Regions from separate parts of the Flavobacterium sp. FlaQc-57 genome, predicted to be linked through region 2. Evidence: riboswitches for the same ligand, from Rfam matches in the RefSeq annotation. Region 2 holds a riboswitch; the other holds the start of a gene.
The links. A riboswitch is a leader RNA that binds a small molecule or an ion and turns the genes downstream of it on or off. The one in region 2 is predicted to bind cobalamin.

Region 1: it holds a riboswitch for cobalamin, as region 2 does, so the genes downstream of both, ACHRVZ_RS10015 (DUF5074 domain-containing protein) here and ACHRVZ_RS15085 (TonB-dependent receptor plug domain-containing protein) in region 2, are expected to answer to the same signal.

Annotation. Positions count from the first base shown of each region.
Region 1 covers NZ_JBIPDA010000002.1:929,916-937,696, reverse strand. Annotated here, with positions in the region: gene ACHRVZ_RS10020 (GIY-YIG nuclease family protein) at 1-174, shown strand, start outside; gene ACHRVZ_RS10015 (DUF5074 domain-containing protein) at 461-1,780, opposite strand; cobalamin riboswitch at 2,097-2,289, opposite strand; gene ACHRVZ_RS10010 (MFS transporter) at 2,536-4,032, shown strand; gene ACHRVZ_RS10005 (DUF6814 family protein) at 4,044-4,268, shown strand; gene ACHRVZ_RS10000 (alpha-amylase family glycosyl hydrolase) at 4,377-7,250, opposite strand; gene ACHRVZ_RS09995 (SusE domain-containing protein) at 7,326-7,781, opposite strand, start outside.
Region 2 covers NZ_JBIPDA010000004.1:364,521-372,301, forward strand. Annotated here, with positions in the region: gene ACHRVZ_RS15065 (hypothetical protein) at 1-38, opposite strand, end outside; gene ACHRVZ_RS15070 (RNA polymerase sigma factor) at 25-534, opposite strand; gene ACHRVZ_RS15075 (S41 family peptidase) at 695-2,173, shown strand; gene ACHRVZ_RS15080 (YncE family protein) at 2,261-3,295, opposite strand; gene ACHRVZ_RS15085 (TonB-dependent receptor plug domain-containing protein) at 3,300-5,153, opposite strand; cobalamin riboswitch at 5,180-5,395, opposite strand; gene cobC (alpha-ribazole phosphatase) at 5,463-5,999, opposite strand; gene ACHRVZ_RS15095 (adenosylcobinamide-GDP ribazoletransferase) at 5,984-6,781, opposite strand; gene cobT (nicotinate-nucleotide--dimethylbenzimidazole phosphoribosyltransferase) at 6,953-7,781, opposite strand, start outside.

The sequences.
Region 1 (7,781 bases), on a different contig from region 2:
GAAGCTATATACCTTGAAAGTTTCATTAAAAGAATGAAAAGTAAAATTTTCAACAACAAAATAATCGCAGATCCATCAATACTAAAAGATATTCTGTCTAAACGAAAATCCAAATGTGTTCCTGGTTCTCCCGAAGCCTCGGGACTGGAGGCACCACCGTTAAAACCCGAATAGAAATATTCGGGTTTTTTGTTTTTAATATTTTCGTGAAAATTTAACCGCAAAGAGCGCTAAGATTTACGCAAAGGTTCACAAGTTTCAATTTTTATATATTTAGCTATCTTCAAATTATAGCTCGCGATTTTAAGCATGAAACACTTGGATGCTTGACAATAAATTGCACTTCAATGATTTAAAATACTAAAAACATTTACAACATAATCAAAAAGGTTCGCAAAGCTTTAAATTAAACTTTGCGAACCTTTGCGTAAATCTTAGCGTCCTTTTCGGTTAAAATAAGCTATTGATGAAATACAGAAACTGCAGGGAAATAATATCCAGAATAACTTACTGTTTCCTTCTTAACACCTGAGTCAGCATTAAACAAATAAAGATTATTGATTGCGAAATTTGTTCCAAATCCCTCATTAACTGTATTTACCACCAAAGAATTTTTCTTTCGATCGTAACCAATTCCTGCACCGTATAATATATTGGATTGTGTTAATGTAACAAAAGGTGTTGCCAATGAAGCTACATCTCCATTGTATTTATAAATTTCTTTACCACCGCTAAAACTTCCATTTTTAGCAATAAAAACATTGTTTTTGGCCGCTACAATAGACCCTGGATGCCAAGCTCCCCAACTTCCATAGGCTTGAAATGCTATTGCAATTTCTTTTACTTCAAGTGTATTTGAATCTATGCTTATCAGTTTTTTACCTCCTGCTGCCCACACTTTTTTATCATCGGTTACAGCAAATCCTAAAACCATACTTGGAATAGTTTTTTCAACCACCAACGTTGAAGCATTAATAACAATAACACCTTTTGAAGAAGACAACGCGAAAATGTAACCATTAGCTTTTACAATATCTCCAACCTGACCTGTAACACCTTCAATTTGTCCATTCAATTCCATTGTGTTAAGGTTAAGCTTAAAAATTCCTTTTCCCGAAGTTAATAATGCCTGATTCTCATCAATACCCACTACTGCACGCCAGTCGTTTCCGCCTTGAGCAGGAATTCTTTTTTCTTCTTTAAGTGAATAAGCATCTGCCACCACAACAGGTCCGCCAACTTTAGAAACTAAAAATAGTTTTTTATTAAAAATTGTTCCAAACTCTAATGTAGATGATTCCGGTTTTAAATTTTTATCGGGATTTACTTTTACAAAAACGCTGTCTTCTATTGCTTTTGTATCATATCTGTAGAATCCAACTGTTCCTGTTCCGTGTCCAAACCATCCTTCATTGATCATAAAGAAACCATTTTCATAAGCTCCTAAAGTGTGGATATCATATGTTAGAGAAACCTTTCCTCCATCGTTTTTGGCTGTCATTGTTATTTTAAAATCGCCTCTCGTTTCTGGCTTAAAAGTATAAGTAGAATCAGATCCTACAACACTTCCGTTAACTGCCCATTCAAAAACAACATTTTTTCTGTCTGCTAATTTTGAACTTAATTGTACTGTTTTTCCAATCGTCAAAGTATCTTTTAATTGCTGCTCTCCTTTTATTACCGGAGGCGCCGTAAAATCGTCATCACTATTACATGAAACTGTTAGCAACATCAAAGAAGCAATTGCGATTAATGGTCTGGAAAAAAAATGGTTTTTCATTGTTAAATATTTAAAATTATAGTACTTAATTTTTTAAATCGACTGTAACAAAAAAGTTTTACAAAGCAGCTTGCCTGCTTTCGTTAAAAGCAAAACATCTTGCAAATCGATAAGTTTTAATGATTTTTTTTGGAAAAAATGAAGGTATCGAACAGAAAAACTTCTGAAAGGAAATTACTTTTACGATATAATATTTGAGGAAAAAAGATTCTCATAAATTCAGTTTTGACTTACGAGAATAGAATAACCAAACAATACATAATCACGGAAAGCGATTAGTATTATTCTTAATTCAAGCTTCAATCCCCGAAAGCTATATTATTACTATAAAAATGGCAGGTCTTCTGACTTGCTCCCTACACCCAGCCTTCCCTTTCAAAATGAAAAGTGACGTATTAAAGGGTTTCAGTTAATGAGCTTACAGCTGCGGGACAGTTTTGGAGTTACACCAAATTCCCTTTTAATGTCAATATCTTATCAATATGACAACCATTTTCCGATTTAAATTCGAGGCGCAAATCTACAGTTTTCTTTTTAAAGAAAATAAATGAGCTCTTACTAATTATCAAGCCTCATTATTCCATCACTTTTTATGTATTAATTTGAATTATTTCGATGCTTCTTTTTACATTAAAAAGATGTCAATAAATAAGTTCTTTTTGTTAAAAAAGTATTAACTAAATAAAAAAATATCTTCTATATTCGTAAAATCATAATTAATAATTTTATTTATTATCAAAAACACATAGCGCTTTATGAGCAAAACTTCTACAAAAGGCATTTGGAAAGTAATTTCGGCCTCATCAATGGGGACAATGATTGAATGGTATGATTTCTATATTTTTGGAAGTTTAGCTGTTGTAATTTCAACTAAATTCTTTCCAAGCGATAATCCAACGGCAGCATTTTTATCGACTTTAGCCACTTTTGCGGCAGGATTTGTAGTTCGCCCTTTTGGAGCGCTATTCTTTGGGAGACTTGGCGATATTATTGGTCGTAAATATACTTTTATGGCTACTTTATTATTAATGGGAGGTTCTACTTTTTTAATTGGCTGTATTCCGAGTTATGAGACTATTGGTTTTTTAGCTCCTTTATTGGTTCTAATTTTACGTTTATTACAAGGGCTTGCTCTTGGAGGAGAATATGGCGGAGCGGCCACTTATGTTGCTGAACACGCTCCCGCGGGACAAAAAGGATATTGGACATCCTGGATTCAGACTACTGCAACGGTCGGCCTTTTCATTTCATTAATGGTGATCCTAGCCACAAAAAATGTACTCTCTGCAGAAGATTTTGATACTTGGGGATGGCGTGTTCCGTTTTGGGTGTCTATTGTAATGGTTGGTGTTTCGTATTTGATACGTAAAAACATGGATGAATCTCCTGAATTTGCCAAGGCCAAAAAGGAAGGAACTACGAGTACAAACCCGCTAAAAGAAAGCTTTGGAAACAGATATAACTTAAAATTTGTTCTACTTGCTTTATTTGGAGCAACAATGGGACAAGGTGTTGTTTGGTATACTGGCCAGTTTTACGCCATGAGTTTCATGAAAACGGTGATGAATATTGATTCTTCACAGGTTGATAGTTTATTGGGAATTGCTTTATTATTGGGTACTCCGTTTTTTATTTTCTTTGGATGGCTAAGTGATAAAGTAGGCCGAAAATACATTATGATGGGCGGAATGCTTCTTGCTATTTTATTTTATAGACCTATTTATAAAATGATGTACACGACTACTGATGTAAACTATAAGACTGAAATTGTAGAAAAAAGACTTCAAAATACTGAAACTACTAAAAATAATGATTTAATTACCACAATTTCAAAAACCTATACTGACGAAACTTCGTACGTGGAGAAGAAAACAACTTTTAACGATAAAAAGGAACCTCAAAGTCATATTTCCATTACCATTAATTCCAGCGATGAGTGGACATTGATTTTCCTGGTTTTTATTCAGGTTCTATTTGTAACTATGGTATACGGTCCAATTGCTGCTTTTTTAGTAGAAATGTTTCCAACGAAAATTAGATACACTTCAATGTCTCTCCCGTATCACGTTGGTAATGGCATTTTTGGTGGCTTACTTCCTGCCATTTCAACTTATTTTGTAACGCATGCCAAGGATTCAGGAAAACCTGATTTTTACCTTGACGGACTTTGGTACCCTATTATTATTGCCTCTGTTTGCTTTGTAATTGGAATGATTTATATTGACAATAAAAATAAAACTAACCACCTTTAATACTACTAACTATGAATGCGATCAAACAAATTTTGGGTGTTTTATGGATTATTCTGGCAGTTGCAGCGGCTTATTTTTGCGTGTTTGAATTTGGCTTACCAAAACTACTTTCAGACAAACAAGATGATTTAGTCTTTGGCATAATTATCCTTTTTATTCTTACTCCTCTAATTGTTTTAGGACTTGGAACTTTTGGTTATTTTGCTGTAATTGGAGAATACAACGAGAAGAAATAATAAACGCTCAGGAGTAAAGAAATAGAAAAGGGCTGTCTATCTTCATAGAGCAGCCCTTTTGCATTACTAACCAAACCTAATTTTTAATCTACAGAATACCTATAAATTTTATTTTTTAATAAGTTTCATTACTTGATTTTTTCCATTTTCATCAAGAGCTTTTACAAGGTATAAGCCTGTTTTTAGATCACTTACATTAAACTGAAAATCTGCATTTCCGTTTGTGCTGAAACTCTTTACCAACTGACCTGAAACTGCATAAATCTGAACTTTATTTGTTGTAATGTTCAGCGTAAAATAATTTGAAACCGGATTTGGATACAAACTGATAGTATTACCTTTTTCAAAATCTTCTATTGCTAAATTGGCTACTTTATTACCGTAAATTCGATACTCACCAGCTGGTATATTTATAGTCGCATTTACATCAGTCACATTAATAGTACTATTGTCCATTAAATTATACCATGTTCCTGTGTATTGAAAACCTGTTGGAACATTTTTCGCTGTTGTATCAAAATTCGCCACGATTAAAACATCTTTTAATTGTGCGGAAGATAAATTAGCATTCGTTATTTTTATATTCACTGATAGTGAACTGGCACTTGCGATTGTTGGAGTTCCTAAAAAAACAGGTTCTGTTGTTTTAAGTGTAATCATTTTTGCCCAATCGTTATAAATTTTACCTCGATTTGAATTTCCTAACCAATTATTTACCCATTGAGGCTGTGGTTTGGTATCTAATTTACAATCTCCGGATGTAGCGTCAACATCTGTATTTACGGTATTATTATTACAAGTAAAAATAGAACTCTCCCAACCTAAATCTCCAAAATGCCAAATCATTTTAGGGCCTGGTACCAATAATGAAACTGCTCCAAGTGCCGGCATTCTCGACAATGCTGTATTTAAATTTTTCACGTCGTATGAGCCGTTTGAAGCTCCAAATTGTACGCTTTTATACATTACTCTTTCTTCGTCATGACTTTCGGCATAACCCATTAAACGATTTGCGACAAAACCATGACTAGAACTTGCCATTCTCGAAATATCAGTATTTGTGGCATATCCCATTGCTAGTTGACTGTATTGATCTGTCATTTTTCCCCACATCATTATTCCTTTACTTATTGGGTCACTAACGCGATAATTTGCCCATTCTTTCTCTTCGGCATCGGTTCCTAAATGCTCAAAAATGGTGTAATGCGTCGGATCTAAACTCCATGAATAATCAGCATATTTTTTCAAAACATCAACTCTGTCTTGTTGATAAGCGTTGGTACAATTTTGATCAGCCGCAGTACAAGCCTGAGTAAATCCTTTTGTTAAATCCCAACGAAAACCATCGATTTTATATTCTTCAATCCATTGTTTAATTACACGGTCTACATAATTTTGAGTTTTTAATGACTGATGGTTAAAATCTTCTCCAACACTGTAACTGTGTTTTGCTACGGTATTAAAATAAGGATTTTCGGCAGTTGGAGACCCAAAACCGTCTCCGTCAGGATCGTTCATCCACATTCTCACCATTGGGTTTCTTCCAAAAGCGTGATTTAAAGCAACATCTAAAATAACGGCAATTCCGTTTTGATGACACAAATCGATCAGTTCTTTTAACTTATCTGAAGTTCCATAAAATTTGTCTAAAGCCATATGAAATGACGTATTGTACCCCCAACTTTCATTGCCTTCAAATTCCATTACCGGCATTAATTCGATTGCATTTATTTTAAGATTTTTAAAATAATTGATTCTGTCAATTAAACTTTGATAACTTCGAGCGGCATCAAAATCACGTACAAGAACCTCATACACTACTAACTTATCTTTTTCAGGTTTTGTAAAATTAGCTACTTGCCAATTGTATGGCGTTTGTCCTGTTTTTAAAACTGTAACTTCAAAATTTTGTCCTGCTGGATAAACTGGCATATTTGGATATGAAGCGACAGGAATTGCAGCATCATCATAAGGTGACAAAACTAATGTTGAATATGGATCTGCTGTTTTGACTAATGAAGGAGAATTGGCAATTGGCGCGGTTTTCACCACCCAATATTGATAGGTATTACTTACTCCCGAAACTAATCCGGTTAACTCTAACCAGAATTTCCCTGAAGTTGGATCTTTTTTCATGGCATACGCCGAAGTAGGCTGCCAGTTATTAAAACTACCAGCTACGTAAACAAAATCTTTTAAAGGTGCATCCAGAACCAAAGTAGCTTTTGTAAAATCTGTCTTATTGTAATTAATTCCATCAACTAATCCTGCCGGCATTGCCTCTGAAACTGTATTTGGATTTACAACTGCAGAAAACTTTTTGACAATCGTAGTAGTTCCTTGAGTTACGGCCAGTTCATACGTTTGGTTACCTGTAATACTTGTATGCGAATAAGAATAACTCGATGCACTTGCAATTGCATTGATCACAATTCCGTTTGCTTTCAACGAATAACTTGCCAAACCGTTCGTATTTGTCGCAGTTATATTAAAAGTTGAACCTGAAGCTAAAATTGTAGCACTATTTTCAACAGGGGCAGTCAGATTCACTTGAAAAGAACCAACCTCTACCAAAATATCCTGAGATTTTTTATCTCCAGTTCCGTTTTTTGCTTTAACTAAAAAACCAATTTTACCAATTCCTGTAATATTATAATACGTTGTTGGTGTAATGGTTTTCGTATAAGTATCTGAAGCGGCATTATAAGTGAATTTACTCGCGTCGCTTGAAGCCTCCCAAGCACCATTATTGGGTGTTCCTTTTTGTGTAGTATCGTTTGTATCAAAAGCCCAAGCCCATAAATAAAGTGAATTATCTGCAATTCCCCAGGTCGTTTCGTTTATACTGCTTCCGTTTATTGTAATGGTAATAGAAGTAGTTTCTTCAAAAACTGCAGGACTTACAGAATAAATCGCTGTTTGTTGCTGTGCAAATGTAACTGCCGACAACAAAAGAAATAGTAAGAGTAAAGTTTTTTTCATGATGTGGTTAATTGGTTAGTTAGATTAAAAAAGGGCTACCTTATAGATAGCCCTTATATTAATTTACAATAAAAATTAATCTACTGTAATAGTTTTTGCAACGTTGTCAATTTTTAAAACTCTTGATCCTGTTGGTCCAGTGTATTTAAAGTTACTGTCACCATCACCAGCATTTACTAATTCTGAATCGATAGTATAACCTAAACCTGAATAGTAAGTATAGTTATGACTTGCATCCCAGTTACCATTACTTGTAAAGTTGTTTCCTAAGAACTCTCTAAAAGCTTCTCCGCTTTTAAGAACAACAGTTACTTGGTAAATGTTTGTTTGCCCAACAACTAAAGGAAATTCAGTTTCAGCATCTCCATCCCAAGTCCATCCTCCAGGTGTAGCAGCACCAACTAACCAGTGTGAAGTTGCTAATGGTGTGTGATAAGGAGTTGCTTTAAAAGTATAAAAATTTGAGTATTGTGCTTCTGCACCAATTCCAACAGTCGCTTTAATACGAATGTCAACACTGTTTTCTTGTTT
Region 2 (7,781 bases):
TACTTTTCTAATATATTTTCTATTTTATCTAATTCCATAACTGTGTGTGTTAACCATTGATTCTCTTATTTTTTTTCTCGCTCTTGAAAGTGCTACCCGAATAGCCGTTTCATTCATGTTGACAATTTTCGCAATTTCATCAAATTCATATTGTTCAACATCGCGTAACTGAATTAAAATTTGTAGTTGTTCAGGCAACTGACCTATTATTTTTTCGACCCATTCTAAACTATTCGAATCTTCCAGTTTTTTATCCAATTGCGGCTCACGATCTGTAAAATTATTATGAACGATTTTTAGATTACCGGCTCTTTTTGATTTCAGTTGATCGAGGCAATAATTTTTTGTCATTGTCATTGCAACTGCTTCAATATTATTATAAGCGTCTAAATTGTCTTTCTTATTCCATAGTTTAACCATTACTTCCTGAGTAGCATCTTCAGCCTCTTCGGTGCTGGTTAATAATCGTTTTGCCAGACGAAAAACTTTGTCTTTAAAAGGATTTATTAATTCTATAAACACATTCTGATTCATAAAATCTATTGGTTATTCGTTAGCTTATATAGTCAAGACGAGGCACTATTATTTTTGTTACAAGGGTGTATGTTTTTTTTATTAAAAAAAACATAAAAAAATAATTACTGTTAAAACTAAAGATACTATTTTTACGTTAATACTACATAGATACCACTATATGAAAACAATATTTAAGAACGTACTGTTATTATTTTTACTTGCTTTTTCTTTGCAATCCTGCGAAGATCAAGACGATGTGGAGTCTCCGGCAGCTTTACAAGTTGATGATTTTATCTGGAAAGGTTTGAACCAATATTATTTGTGGCAAGCCGATGTTCCTAATTTGGCAGATACTCGTTTTAATAATCAGGAAGCATTAAATTCTTTTTTAAGAGGATATTCTAAACCGGAAGATTTGTTTCAGGATTTATTGAATAAACCAATTAGCAAATTTCCAAAAGGACAAGCGATTGATCGTTTTAGCTGGCTTGTTGATGATTATACGGTTTTAGAGCAGGAACTACAGGGAACTTCAAAAAATAATGGAGTAGATTTTAGATTGAGTTATAAGCCAAACAGTAACACAGAGTTAGTAGGTTATGTTCGATATATAATTCCTAATTCTGATGCTTCTAAAAAAGATATCAAACGTGGAGATCTTTTTACTGCCGTAAATGGAACACAATTAACGGTTTCTAATTATCAATCACTTTTGGCAGCTGATAGTTATACATTAAATATGGTTAACTTTAATGCAACCACTGTGGCTTTTGAGTCGAACGGAAAATCTGTAGCACTTGTAAAAACAATTTTAGACGAAAATCCTATTTTTATTAATAAAGTAATTACCTCGGGAAGTCATAAAATTGGCTACTTAATGTATAACGGCTTTTATGCTAATTATGACGCACAGCTTAATGCTGCTTTTGCAGATTTAAAAGCACAAGGTATTACTGATTTTGTTTTAGATTTAAGATATAACGGAGGAGGTTCGATACAAACGGCAACACGTTTAGCAAGTATGATTACAGGGCAGTTTACCACTAAAATTTTTGCTAAAGAAAAATGGAATGCAAAAATTAATGGCTATTTTGAAATTAATGATCCTGAATCGCTAAATAATAGGTTTGTAGATAAAATGGATGGAGCTGCGATTAACAGTTTAAATTTAACTAAAATATATATTCTAACAACTAGCGGAACCGCTTCGGCAAGTGAATTAGTTATAAATGGTTTAGCGCCTTATATTTCTGTGACTCAAATAGGGGAGACAACGGTTGGTAAAAATGTAGGTTCTATTACAATATATGATTCTCCAACTTTTGGAAAAGCAGGAAGAAATCCAAATCATAAATATGCGATGCAACCTTTAGTTTTAAAAATTGTGAATTCGGCTGATTTTGGTGAATATACTAATGGTTTGCCACCAACTTTTGAGCAATTAGAACGTATAACGAATCTGGGTGTTTTAGGTGATGCATCTGAACCATTGCTGAATGTTGCGATTTCTAAAATTACAGGAGCAACTTCTAAAAAAGTGCAATTGGATAAAGGTGTTGCTTTAAAAGCTTTTACAGATTCTAAAGGAATGAGTGGAATTAAGAATCAAATGTATCTTGAAAAAGCTCCCGAAGGACTTTTAAGATCATTAAAATAAAAACAACAAAAAAGGCTTTCAGAAATGAAAGCCTTTTTTATTAGAAATGTCTCATCCAAAAACTACTTCTAAAAAACAATAATGATATTAATCATTAAAGTAAAAACCGTTTGTTCCTATACCGGTAGTTAATTCTTTTTGTAATGCTCCGGTTAAATTATAAATGTAAGCTTTACCATCAGACGTAAAGTTTCCTTGAGCAACATAAATACGAGCGTCGTTAACTGCGAATCCGTATATATATGTTGCAGGAGTTGTGATAATTGCAGTTGTTGATGCAGCGGTAGCATTTAGGTTCATCGCATAAACAGAACTTCCTACTGTGTAATAAATTTTGTTGTCTTCAATATCCATGAATCCGGCTCCACTTAAGCTTTCAGGAAAAGTAACTTTAGTAGTTGTTTTGTCTGCTATTTTTATTTTTACAAGTTCGCTGGCATTTCCAAAACCTCCTTTTAAAATGTATAAAACGCCATTTTCTTCTTCAATACAATCAGCGTTAAGACCAATTTGTACAGGAGCGTCCAGTTTTTTTGTTGCGATATCAACGATCAATAATTTGTCATTATATGAATCTGTGATGTAAAGTTTTCCGTTTTCTAAAACTACTCTGTTAGCAGTAGAATTCAAATCGATTTTAGATTCAAAAGTGTTAGTTGCCAGGTTAATTACCGCAACATAATCATCTGTATTTCCTGTTGCTGCATTTTCGTATGAATACGTATTTGCGTTGGTAACATATGCTTTACCGTCTTTAACAACTCCGTATCTTGGGTTTTTTAAACCAGTTTCGATTTTTGTAATTAACTTAAAAGTATAACGGTTAACTACTGTAATGTTGTTGGCGCCACCAGAAATAATATAAGCGTTGTCTCCGCTAAAAAAGATATTTTGGGCAAATTTCCCAAGGATATCATTCCCATTTACAGTCGAATAAACGTCTTTAGTAAAAGAAGTTAAATCATTACTTGAAAACGAAACAGAACCTTGTGTAGTTCCTTCATTCAGAACAAAGAAACCATTATCATAAACTCCTTTTGGAGCATCGTCGTTATCATCATTTGAACAAGAAACAAATAACGAGGCGCTAAGTGCTATTAAAAATAATTTGCTAAACTTCATTATATTAAAATTTTAAGGTTAAATACATATTAAAATTGCGACCCGGCATAGGTCTGTACTCCAGACTTTCATACGCTTTGTTAAACAGGTTTAATACCTGGAATCCAAGTTTGAAAGAATCGAGAAATTTAAAATCATAATCGATTCCGATGTTCGAAACGTTATAATCATTTACAATGTCTTTTGGATTATTATCGCCTGTGGTGTAAACAAAACCATTATACATAAATTGATAATAAGCAGAAATGTTATTTCTAGAATAAGAAACAGATGCCGTTGCTTTGTGAAAGGGTACAAAAAAGAGCTGTTTTTCAGTTTCTTCATCTTTAGAAATGGTGTAGGCGTAAGTGGCATTTGCAGCAAAGTAGTTTTTACCAAAATGTTTTTTCCAGCTTAGTAAAGTTTCTGCACCGTAGCTATTAACGTTATCTGTGTTTTTTGGCGACCAAATTCCGTTATTCCCAGGAACCCATTGCAATAGATCTTTTATTTTCATGTAATAAAAGGTCTGTGTAAGCGAAATGTTTTTAAAAGTAAAAACGTTACCAATTTCTGCCTGATAAGAACTTTCGGGTTTTAAGTCCGGATTTCCACCTTCTTCCCAATACAAATCATTAAAAGTTGGAATTCTGAAATTTCGGGACAGATTCAATTTTAAATTGTACAATTTGCTAAATTGATAAGAAGATCCCAGTGAGAATAAAACAGGGGATTCGTAATTATCTGTAAACTCTTTTCGGATACCAAATTCATTTTTCCAATCTGCTGAAAGATCTTGTTTTACTAATAAAGCAGCAGAGCTAATTTCTCTAATATGATCACCAAAACCACTTCCGTAACCTTTAGTTCTGTTGTAGTCCAGAATTGCATTTACTTGTGTCGATTTAGAAAGCTGATAGCCTAAATCTGCTTTTGTAATCATGCTTTCCGTCTTTCCGTAGGTGAAAAAATTAATAGCGTTATTAGGGTAATATTGGTAGTTTTCGAATATATAAGCCGCTTTTAAATTGGTGGTAAATTTGCCAAAATCGCCATCGTATTCTAATAAGTTTCGGTTAAAGCCATTTACATATCGTGTTTTAGTTTCCGATTCTGATAATAAAGACGTATTTCGATCAGTATTTGAAGTTTGACTGTATAATTTCAGGCTATTCTTTGCATTGAATTTGTAACCAACATTCGCGCTCATTGTAATGACGTCATATTGTCCGTTTTGGTTCCAGCGTTGTTCACCTTTCCAATTGTATTGGTTTAAATACTTATAATCATTAGTCGAACTGTTTTTAGAAAAACCAATTTGCGCACTCCATTTCTCGTTCGAAATATTAGTTTTATAATTGATTCCGATAGTATTGAAGCTGCCATAATCTAATTTTAAATTGTTTTCGAATCTTTTATAAAAACCTAAATCATTATTAAGGTGCACAGTTCCGCCAACTGCACCACTTCCGTAAAGTACACTTCCTCCACCGGCTTTTACACTAATCGAATTATAATCAGAACCTGAAATCGTATTAAAATCAGTACTTCCGTTCATTTGCGAATTAATATTGATTCCGTTCCAGATTACAGCTGTTTGCGATGCGGTTGTGCCTCTAAAAGCAACTGTCGAAAGCATTCCGCGTCCATATTCCTTAAAATAAATAGTAGAATTGAAGTTTAATAAATCAGTAAGTAGAGCCTCATTCTTATTAATAACAGAATCATTAAGTTTTAGAACCGATTGAGAGTTGGAGTATTTCTTAAGATTGGCATCTGAAACTACAACTTCTTTAAGTTTATTAATAGAGTCATTCTGCGCCGAAATAATCTGGCACAATAGCAATAAGAAAAAAGCAAAACGTTTATTTAAAGTCATAATTTCTACACTCTTTTTCCCGAGAGCTCGATATTAGTTACAAAGGCAGGTCTCCTGGCTTGCGTCTTGTTGTTTACCTTCCCATTCGCCGGGGCGAGCAGTGGTTTTGTAGATAACAACAAGCATTCTTTTCAGAACAAAGCTTACAGTTGCGGGTACAGCTCAAGATTTTTAATTCTACTTGATTCCCTTTTAATGTGTTTTTTTATAATTATAACACAACCTTAATTTCGTGCAAAGATAAAGTTAAAATTGTCGAATTTTCAAATATGTTTTGCTTTTTAAATCAAATTCTAAACAAAAACGTCTTTAAGCCTCAATTTTGATGACTTGTCCAAAATCTACTTTATTGTTAAAGGCATCTTTTAGTGGTAATGAAGTGTGATGACATAATATACTTCTTATTACTCCGGCGTGAGCAACGACAACAATTGGTTTTGTTGTGTTTTTAGAAATGATATCAGATAAGAAACCTCCAACTCTTTCATGTAATTTTACAAAAGATTCACCGTTTGAAACAGTAATATTGACAAAGTCTTCCATCCACGGATTAAGTTGTTCGGGAGGAATATCATTCCAGTTTTTCATTTCCCAATCACCAAAATCCATTTCCATTAATCGATCGTCTTTTTCGAATGATACGGTGTTGGTTTTATTTTGAATATAATCTGCCAGAATAACACAACGTTTTAACGGACTGGAAAAAAGTACTATTTCTGAGGGTAATTGCGAGATGATGTTTTCAAAAATACTTTCAAAGGGCTGCATTAACCCTACATCAGATTGTCCATAGCAAATGCCTTTTTCGCAAATGGTCTCAGTATGGCGTACTAGATAAATTTCCATATAAAAAGAATGCTTAAATAATAAACTACTTCGCAAACTTGCTGTGTTGCACCCAAACAATCACCTGTGTAACCATCGATCCATTTTTGAAAATATCGAGCTAAAAAATAACGCGTAATAAAAACCGGAACAATTGCAAAAAGAAACTGATAATGAAAATAAGAGAAAACAAATAATGGAATTAATCCGAAAGAAAATGAACCTAAAATCTCTTTCCAGGTGTGATTTTTTGCTATAGGTTTACTTTTGCTTGTAGCATCATCTCTGGAATATTCATGTGTAAAAATTATCGAAATTGCTGCCAATCGGCTCAAAGCATGTGCAGAGATAAATAAAAGGAAAACTTGAAGAATTGAAATAGAAGTATCCATCTTAAAAATCAAAATCGATTCAGATAGTAATTTAAATTTCAGTAAAAATAATAAAACAATACCAATTGCTCCGTAAGCGCCAATGGCACTGTCTTTCATAATGATCAGGATTTTTTCTTTAGTCCATCCACCGCCAAAACCATCACAAACATCTGCAAAACCATCTTCGTGAAAAGCTCCGGTTGTAAGAACAGAAATAACAAGGGCAAAAATTACCGCTATTTCTGTGGATAGAAAAAGAGAAAAAAGATAGAATGCAAAAAAAGAAATGCTTCCAACAATCCACCCAATTAAAGGAAAATAACGTGTTGCCTTATTTAAATAATCAGGATGATGATCAATGTTTTTTGGGCAAGGAATTCTAGTATAAAACATTAAAGAAGTGAAGAAGATATGTAGTTCTTTTTTCATTGATTTTGATATAAAATTTATTTGTTTTGTCATTTCGACGAAGGAGAAATTAGACCCGTAATTCGATAAAGATTGGCGACCATTTGTGCGGAGTTTCTAATGTGATTTCTCCTTCGTCGAAATGATACAGATTGCGAAAAAAACTTGCTTTTTTAATGACAAACAGAGCTTTTACTTCCTGCTAATTCCCGCACTTTCAAAACTAGCCATATCATTCAAAAAAACTTCAGCTGATTTCAAAATTGGAAATGCTATTGCGCAGCCCGTTCCTTCGCCCAGGCGTAAATCTAAATTTAAAATTGGTTTTGCATGTAAATAATCAAGTAGTTTTTGATGTGCTTGTTCAGCAGAACAATGACAAAAAACAGTATTTTTTATAATATCGGGATTTATTTTTGAAGCAATTAAAAATGCGACACTGCAAATAAAACCGTCAATCAAAATAATCATTTTATTTTCAAAAGCAGTTAGCATTCCGCTTGCCATTTGTATAATTTCGAAACCTCCAAAATAGGCAAGTTGTTCTTTTAATTCGGCTGGACCAGAATAGTTTTCGATAGCTTTTTTAAGTAAGTTTTGTTTTTCGAGTAATTTATTGTTTTCAACTCCGGTTCCTTTCCCTACACATTCTTCAATTGGTAAACCAGTAAAAAGACTCATTAAAACAGATGCTGTTGAGGTATTGCCGATTCCCATTTCGCCAAATCCAATACAGTTTGAACCTGTTTTGGCAATTTCTTCAACAATCAATTTTCCTTTTTCAAAACACAATTGCAGTTCAGTTTCGCTCATTGCAGGAATATGCAAAAATGATTGCGTTCCTTTGGCAATTTTTGCATTAATTAATTTAGCATTTGTTGGAAAATCATAATTGACACCTGCGTCAACAATAGATAATTCTATGTTATTTTGTTTGCAAAAAACATTGATTGCCGCGCCACCATCAAGAAAATTACCAACCATTTGTCGCGTAACATCTTGCGGGTAGGCACTTACGCCG